2 regions of the Planococcus sp. BI3 genome follow, and region 1 is predicted to be linked to the other one. Evidence: a T-box and tRNA genes for the amino acid it is inferred to sense, from the RefSeq annotation. Region 1 holds a T-box; the other holds one or more tRNA genes.
The links. The T-box of region 1 lies ahead of tyrS (tyrosine--tRNA ligase). A T-box ahead of a tRNA ligase gene usually reads a tRNA of that ligase, here a tRNA-Tyr.

Region 1 (4,415 bases):
GCGGTCAGGTATCGAACTGTTGTCATCCTCGACCAGCACCAATATTTTTCCTTCATTAAAATGCGTTTCATACCGTTCCGCTTCATCGTCCGGTATTCCCATGCCGATGAGCGCACCGGCAAGTCCGCCTACACCCGCGCCGGCAACAGCACCCGTCAATCCGGCTGCTATCGGACCCGCTGCAACAATTGGGCCGATTCCTGGAATGGCCAAGGCACCGATCCCAGCAAGTACCCCGCCGAGGCCGCCCAACACTCCACCAGTCGCTGCCCCCGCCGCTGCGCCTTCTCCCGCCTGTGTTCCCGTCTCTTCAGCCACGGCTTCAGTTTCCCGCTTATCTTTACTCAATACCGAGATGTCTTCACTGCTGTACCCTTCCCGCTGCAGTTCTTCGATTGCGCGGATTGCTTGGTTTTCTGTTTCGTAAGAGCCAACTACTCTTGACATTGCTAACGCCTCCTTGAAGTTTTAGTAAAGTCAATCGTCGTTCATTCCTCATGTTACCCGCTGGCTTTTCGGATAAACCTGGATTTTGCATTTTCCAGCTGAATAGAAAAAACAGGACAGCCCGGAAAATCCGGCTGTCCTGTTTAGAGGCTTGTTACTGAAATTGGACCATATGGTATTTCTTTTTGCCGCGGCGAATGATGGCAAATGCATCTTCCATCCGGTCTTTTTCGTCGACTATATATTCCAGGTCGACCACTTTTTCACCATTTACAGAAATTGCGCCATTCGTAACATCTTCACGCGCCTGTCGTTTCGAAGAAGAAATTCCAGCTTCCACGATCAGGTCAACGATGGATTTGTTTTCTTTCGCCATTTCCACAGATGGTACGTCCTTGAATGCGGCTTTCATCTCTTCAGCAGACAAAGCTTTCAAGTCCCCGCTGAACAAGGCTTTTGTGATGCGCTGTGCGTCTGCAAGTGCCTCTTCGCCGTGGATCAATTTGGTCATTTCCTCGGCCAGTGTCTTTTGCGCTTTGCGCAGGTGTGCTTCTGTCTCCACAGCAACTTCCAACGCTTCAATATCTTCACGGCTGATGAATGTGAAGATCTTCAAGTACTTGATGACATCCGCGTCCGCTGCGTTGATCCAGAACTGGTAAAATTCATAAGGCGTCGTTTTTTTCGGATCCAGCCAAACAGCGCCTCCGGCAGATTTGCCGAACTTCGTCCCATCCGCTTTAGTGACAAGCGGAATGGTGATGCCGAATGCTTTTGCTTGCTCGTCATGCGTTTTGCGGATCATTTCAAGGCCTGAAGTGATATTGCCCCATTGGTCAGATCCGCCAATCTGGATGCGGCAGTTGTGCTCGTTGTATAGATGGTTAAAGTCGATTGCCTGGATCAATGTGTAGGAAAACTCGGTAAACGAGATGCCGGTCTCCAACCGTGAAGCCACTGAATCTTTAGCCAGCATGTAGTTGACTGAAATCAGTTTGCCGTAATCGCGCAGGAATTCGATGACGCTCATCTTGCCGATCCAGTCGCGGTTATTGACCATCTTCGCCCCGTTCTCCGATTGGAAATCAAAAATCTGTTCCATCTGGACTTTGATCCCTTCAACATTGCGGTCGATTTGCTCAGTCGTCTGCAGCTGGCGTTCTTCGTTCCGGCCTGAAGGATCGCCGATCATGCCGGTCGCTCCCCCAACCAATAAAATTGGCTGGTGGCCATGCATCTGAAAGCGGCGCAGCGTCAATAACGGAACAATATGCCCGATATGCATGCTGTCGGCAGTCGGGTCCACTCCGCAATACAAAGAAATTTTCTGTTCGTCCAGCAATTTCTCCATGCCTTCCTCATCGGTCTGCTGGTATAAAAGCCCTCGCCATTGTAGATCTTGAATCAATTCATTCGCCATTGTAATTCCTCCTTAGATTTTAAAACGATGGGAGCGATAAAAAACCACATAAAAAGGCCCTGCATGAAAAATTCATGCAGGGACGCAATTGCGCGGTACCACCCAGCTTGGAGAATTTCTTCTCCCTCTCATCATGTGCCGAACGGGGCACTTCCGTAAACTCCAGGTCTGTAATTCGACTCATGCATTTTGACCGATTTGCACCACCCACCGGCTCTCTAAACAAAATTGCACGCTCTACTTCGGACCCTTCAACGTTTTAATATGAAATATACTAGTAGTTTACGTTATTATGCGACATTGTCAATAAGTTTAGGTGCAGTTATGAGAATATGATATAATATAATGGATTTTAGGAGGGCGATAACGTGCGTAATAAATTAAGAAATTGGATAAACAAAGCCGAAGAAACAACCGATAGATGGACCTCGACAAAGTGGTTCAAGCGTCTGAGCATCACATCAGGAGTCATATGGAATCTTGCATTGATCCTGGCGATTCTCCTGGTGACTGGCGGAGTTTTCGCCGCATCTGTCGGGGCCGGCTATTTTGCTTCGCTGGTGGATGAAGAAAAGCTTCGGACTCCCGATGAAATGCGCGGGGAAATCTACAGCTATGAAGAAACTTCCGAAATGTTTTTCGATAATGAGGTCTATATCGGAAAAATTCAGACAGATCTGGAACGGAAAGAGACCTCACTTGATAAAATCTCCGATGTAGCCATCGATGCCGTCCTTGCAACCGAGGATGAATACTTCATGGAACACGAAGGAATTGTACCGAAAGCCATTCTTCGAGGACTGCTGCAGGATGTCTCGAACTCCGACAGCCAAACAGGCGGATCCACGCTGACCCAGCAATTGATCAAGAATCAGATCTTGACCAACGAAGTTTCCTATGAACGAAAAGCAAAAGAGATCCTGCTTGCCATGCGCCTTGAAAAATTCATGACAAAGGACGAAATCATGGAAGCGTATCTCAACATCATCCCTTACGGCAGAAACTATACCGGTGCTAATATCGCTGGGATTGAAACTGCGGCCGACGGTATATTCAATATTTCAGCGAGTGAATTGAATCTGCCACAGGCAGCATTTATCGCCGGAATTCCAAAAGCACCGTTCCGCTACACACCTTACACTTCAACTGGTGAGCCGAAAGAGGCCGAAGGGCTGCAACCCGGAGTCGACCGGATGAAAACAGTTTTGTATCGGATGAAAGAAACCGAGTACATTACTGAAGAAGAATACAACGAAGCCCTTGCCTATGACATCGTAAAGGATTTTCGTAAAAAAGAGAATCGTGCACGCGAAAACAACAAGTTTGTATCCGTAGAAGTCGAAAAACGGGCGGCTCGGATCATTATGGATGTTCTTGCTGAAAATGACGGAATCGATCCGAAAACCCTTGAAGAAAATGATAAGCTTTATGAGGAATACGCCATCCTTGCCGATCGGGCGGTCCGATCGAACGGTTACCGCATCCACTCGACCATCAATAAAGATCTATACGATGCACACGAGGAAGCAAAAGATGCCTACACCCGCTACGGCACCACATTAACCGTTCCATCAACCAACGAAGACGGCGAAGAAGAAATGAAAGAACTTCCCGTTCAGGTCGGAAGCATGATGATTGAAAATAAAACTGGACGGATTTTAAGTTTTGTAGGTGGCCGTGACCACGAAATAGAAGAATTGAACCATGCGACTCAAGCATACCGTTCAATCGGCTCGACCGTAAAACCTTTACTCGTTTACGGACCAGCCATTGAATTTGGAACCATCGGTGCTGGAAGTCCCGTTGTCGATGTGCAGTTCACCTTAAATGACAACGGCAAACCTTGGACGCCGGCCAACTTCATCGCTTCAAGTGAACAAGGCGTTATGCCGGCACGCGATGCATTGGCACAGTCACAGAACTTGCCTGCCCTTCGCCTGTTCGGCCAAATCAGAGAAAAAATGCCGATCAATTACTTGATCAATGCCGGCTTCTCGCAAGTTGAAGAAAAAGAAAATTTCTATCCTTCAACTGCCTTGGGCGGCGGAATCGAAGGCTCTGTCGAAGAGCTTACCAGTGGATACGCCACTATTGCGAACGGCGGCAAAAGAATCGAACCTTATATGATCCAACGCATTGAAGATGCGGATGGCAATATTGTTTTTGAACACGAAACCGAAGAACAGGAAATCTACACACCGCAAACGGCCTACGTTCTGACAGACATGCTGCGGGATGTCTTTAAAACAGATAGAGGAACAGCCAACCGTGCCAATGATATGCTGAATTTCAGCGCTGATTTTGCCGGTAAAACAGGGACTACACAAGAAACAAGAGATGTTTGGCTGGTCGGATATAACCCGAACATCACAATGGGCCTATGGCTTGGATATGATCGTGAAAAGTATTCACTTGATAATTTCCAAAATGTCAATTTGCCTCCATCACTCCGTGTTAATCAGTTGTGGGCGAGCCTGATGAATTCGACTTACCAAACTTCACCTGATTTGATCGGAGCCAACGAAACATTCAAAGCTCCGGAAGGCGT
Region 2 (4,415 bases), 1.3 Mb from region 1:
GTAGTCAAAGCCCGTTAATGGGTGATGGCGTGCCTTTTGTAGAATGAACCGGCGAGTTACGATTGCATGCAAGGTTAAGCTGAGAAGGCGGAGCCGCAGCGAAAGCGAGTCTGAATAGGGCGCCAGAGTATGCAGTTGTAGACCCGAAACCAGGTGATCTACCCATGTCCAGGGTGAAGGTAAGGTAACACTTACTGGAGGCCCGAACCCACGCACGTTGAAAAGTGCGGGGATGAGGTGTGGGTAGCGGAGAAATTCCAATCGAACCTGGAGATAGCTGGTTCTCTCCGAAATAGCTTTAGGGCTAGCCTCAAGATTGAGAATCCTGGAGGTAGAGCACTGTTTGGACTAGGGGCCCATCCCGGGTTACCGAATTCAGACAAACTCCGAATGCCAGTGATTTATGCTTGGGAGTCAGACTGCGAGTGATAAGATCCGTAGTCAAGAGGGAAACAGCCCAGACCACCAGCTAAGGTCCCCAAATATCCGTTAAGTGGAAAAGGATGTGGCGTTGCTTAGACAACCAGGATGTTGGCTTAGAAGCAGCCATCATTTAAAGAGTGCGTAATAGCTCACTGGTCGAGTGACACTGCGCCGAAAATGTACCGGGGCTAAACGGATTACCGAAGCTGTGGATGGACATCGTAGATGTCCGTGGTAGGAGAGCGTTCTAAGGGCGTTGAAGTCAGACCGCAAGGACTGGTGGAGCGCTTAGAAGTGAGAATGCCGGTATGAGTAACGAAAGACGGGTGAGAATCCCGTCCACCGAATGCCCAAGGTTTCCTGAGGAAGGCTCGTCCGCTCAGGGTTAGTCGGGACCTAAGTCGAGGCCGATAGGCGTAGACGATGGACAACAGGTTGATATTCCTGTACCACCTCCCCGCCGTTTGAGCAATGGGGGGACGCAGAAGGATAAGGAGAGCGTGCCGTTGGTTGTGCACGTCCAAGCAGTGAGGCGTGGAATGAGGCAAATCCCATTCCTGATACGTTGAGCTGTGATGGCGAGAGGCCTAGCCTCGGAGTCCCTGATTTCACACTGCCAAGAAAAGCCTCTAGCGAGGCGGGAGGTGCCCGTACCGCAAACCGACACAGGTAGGCGAGAAGAGAATTCTAAGGTGAGCGAGTGAACTCTCGTTAAGGAACTCGGCAAAATGACCCCGTAACTTCGGGAGAAGGGGTGCTCTGGTAGGGTGTATAGCCCGAGAGAGCCGCAGTGAATAGGCCCAGGCGACTGTTTAGCAAAAACACAGGTCTCTGCAAAACCGTAAGGTGACGTATAGGGGCTGACGCCTGCCCGGTGCTGGAAGGTTAAGGGGAGTGCTTAGCGCAAGCGAAGGTGCGAACTGAAGCCCCAGTAAACGGCGGCCGTAACTATAACGGTCCTAAGGTAGCGAAATTCCTTGTCGGGTAAGTTCCGACCCGCACGAAAGGCGTAACGATCTGGGCACTGTCTCAACGAGAGACTCGGTGAAATTATAGTACCTGTGAAGATGCAGGTTACCCGCGACAGGACGGAAAGACCCCGTGGAGCTTTACTGTAGCCTGATATTGAATTTTGGTGCAACTTGTACAGGATAGGTAGGAGCCTTTGAGCCCGGAGCGCCAGCTTCGGGGGAGGCGTCAGTGGGATACTACCCTGGTTGTATTGAAATTCTAACCCACACCCCTGATCGGGGTGGGAGACAGTGTCAGGCGGGCAGTTTGACTGGGGCGGTCGCCTCCTAAAGAGTAACGGAGGCGCCCAAAGGTTCCCTCAGAATGGTTGGAAATCATTCGCAGAGTGTAAAGGCAGAAGGGAGCTTGACTGCGAGACGTACAGGTCGAGCAGGGTCGAAAGACGGGCTTAGTGATCCGGTGGTTCCGCATGGAAGGGCCATCGCTCAACGGATAAAAGCTACCCCGGGGATAACAGGCTTATCTCCCCCAAGAGTCCACATCGACGGGGAGGTTTGGCACCTCGATGTCGGCTCATCGCATCCTGGGGCTGTAGTCGGTCCCAAGGGTTGGGCTGTTCGCCCATTAAAGCGGTACGCGAGCTGGGTTCAGAACGTCGTGAGACAGTTCGGTCCCTATCCGTCGCGGGCGCAGGAAATTTGAGAGGAGCTGTCCTTAGTACGAGAGGACCGGGATGGACACACCGCTGGTGTACCAGTTGTTCTGCCAAGGGCATCGCTGGGTAGCTATGTGTGGCCGGGATAAGTGCTGAAAGCATCTAAGCACGAAGCCCCCCTCAAGATGAGATTTCCCATTGCGCAAGCAAGTAAGATCCCTCAAAGACGATGAGGTAGATAGGTTCGAGGTGGAAGCGTGGCGACACGTGCAGCTGACGAATACTAATCGATCGAGGACTTAACCAAACAACCGTACGGATTCTTGCATGGAATCAATGTCGTGTATCCAGTTTTGAGCGAACAAGCTCAAGCAAAAAATAGTCCAGTGATGATGGCAAAGAGGCCACACCCGTTCCCATCCCGAACACGGCAGTTAAGCTCTTTTGCGCCGATGGTAGTTGGGGGTCTCCCCCTGTGAGAGTAGGACGTCGCTGGGCTATTCTATGTTTATTTTTTGTACCTAATGATTCTTTTACCTTGCTTCCATAGCTCAGCAGGTAGAGTGCTTCCATGGTAAGGAAGAGGTCACCGGTTCGAATCCGGTTGGAAGCTTTTGTTTTCTTTTAGGAGTTTATTAGCAGGAAGTTAAACATATTTATTTTAACCAAGGCCCCTTGGTCAAGCGGTTAAGACACCGCCCTTTCACGGCGGTAACACGGGTTCGAATCCCGTAGGGGTCACCAATTTTTATGGAGGATTAGCTCAGCTGGGAGAGCATCTGCCTTACAAGCAGAGGGTCGGCGGTTCGATCCCGTCATCCTCCACCATTTTTTCGTAAATTCATACGGTGGGGTAGCGAAGTGGCTAAACGCGGCGGACTGTAAATCCGCTCCTTCGGGTTCGGCAGTTCGAATCTGCCCCCCACCACCAGTTTTCTTATATCTAGCAATGGGGTATAGCCAAGCGGTAAGGCAACGGGTTTTGATCCCGTCATGCCCTGGTTCGAATCCAGGTACCCCAGCCATTTTTTACTATGAGCCATTAGCTCAGCTGGTAGAGCATCTGACTTTTAATCAGAGGGTCGAAGGTTCGAATCCTTCATGGCTCATTTTCAAATTCCTTGCGCCTGTTCAGCGCGGGGCCTTAGCTCAGCTGGGAGAGCGCGTCGCTGGCAGTGACGAGGTCAGGGGTTCGAGCCCCCTAGGCTCCATTGTTCCATGTGTATTTGTACTATCCATGTGTAAAAAAGCCGTATCCATTAATTTGGATACGGCTTTTTTTTAGGTTCCGATATATTCCGATTGTGGGCGGAAAATGACGTTATTCTCCTGTTGTTCCAGTGCGTGTGCGGTCCATCCGATAATGCGGGCGATGCTGAAGGTCGGTGTGAACAACCCTGTCGGCATGGCAATCGACCTCATGATGGCCGCTGCATAGAACTCCACATTGGTATAGAGCGCGCGTCCCGGTTTGCGCTCGTTCAGCAGCTCGATGATGCGAGCCTCGGCAGTAGCCGCCAAGTCGAGCCATGGATCTTCTCCTTGCAGATCCAGGCATTTCTTACGGAGGACAACCGATCGGGGGTCTTCTGTCCGGTAGACACGGTGGCCGAATCCCATGATCTTTTCTCCTCGGTCCAGTTTTTCTGAAATCACAGCATCAATGCGGTCTTCAGATTTCATTCGATCGAGCAGGTCAATGACACCGGATGGCGCACCTCCGTGAAGCGGGCCTTTCATGGTGCCGAGGGCTGACGTCACGGCAGATACGAGATCGGACTTGGTGGAGATGGTGACGCGGGCTGCAAAAGTCGAAGCGTTCATGCCATGCTCCATCGTCAATTTCAAATAAGTCTCGAGCGCTTCCGTCTGTGCAGCAGTCGGCTCCTGTCCGTTGATCATCCACAGGTAGTTGGCAGTATGCCCCAAATTAGCTCGCGGCGCAATCGGCTCCTGCCCGTTTTGAAGGCGGTAAAAAAGAGCGGTCATCACCGGCAGTGCGGCTGTCAGTGCAATCGCTTGTTCTGCAGAAGACAAGGCTTGGAATTTGGCATCGGGATAAGCGGATACCAGTGTCCGCATGGCATCCATTAAAGAGGTTTCTTTTGGCAGCAGCTGAGCGATGCGGACAATATGTGCCGGCAATTCCCGGCAGTTGGTCAATTGTTGCTGAAGCTGTTGCAACTGCGGAGCATCGGGCCACTGGCCATGCCAGAGAAAATAAGCAGTTTCTTCGAACGACCTGCCTTCTATAACACTTTCCACCAATTGCCCCCGGTAGCGCAGTTCTCCCCGTTCTCCATCAACAGAGGCAATGGCAGTTTGAACAGCTACTACACCTTTCAATCCTGGCTGAAACATGTGA

Region 2: it has a tRNA-Tyr gene. The T-box ahead of tyrS (tyrosine--tRNA ligase) is inferred to sense a tRNA for this amino acid. The anticodon was not compared.

Annotation. Positions count from the first base shown of each region.
Region 1 covers NZ_CM155266.1:1,223,364-1,227,778, forward strand. Annotated here, with positions in the region: gene AC1MEO_RS06170 (general stress protein) at 1-447, opposite strand, end outside; gene tyrS (tyrosine--tRNA ligase) at 602-1,867, opposite strand; T-box leader at 1,943-2,131, opposite strand; gene AC1MEO_RS06180 (transglycosylase domain-containing protein) at 2,236-4,415, shown strand, end outside.
Region 2 covers NZ_CM155266.1:2,495,097-2,499,511, reverse strand. Annotated here, with positions in the region: rRNA gene AC1MEO_RS12575 (23S ribosomal RNA) at 1-2,357, shown strand, start outside; rRNA gene rrf (5S ribosomal RNA) at 2,433-2,548, shown strand; tRNA gene AC1MEO_RS12565 (tRNA-Thr) at 2,591-2,663, shown strand; tRNA gene AC1MEO_RS12560 (tRNA-Glu) at 2,720-2,794, shown strand; tRNA gene AC1MEO_RS12555 (tRNA-Val) at 2,803-2,878, shown strand; tRNA gene AC1MEO_RS12550 (tRNA-Tyr) at 2,898-2,981, shown strand; tRNA gene AC1MEO_RS12545 (tRNA-Gln) at 3,001-3,075, shown strand; tRNA gene AC1MEO_RS12540 (tRNA-Lys) at 3,087-3,159, shown strand; tRNA gene AC1MEO_RS12535 (tRNA-Ala) at 3,189-3,261, shown strand; gene AC1MEO_RS12530 (citrate synthase/methylcitrate synthase) at 3,332-4,411, opposite strand.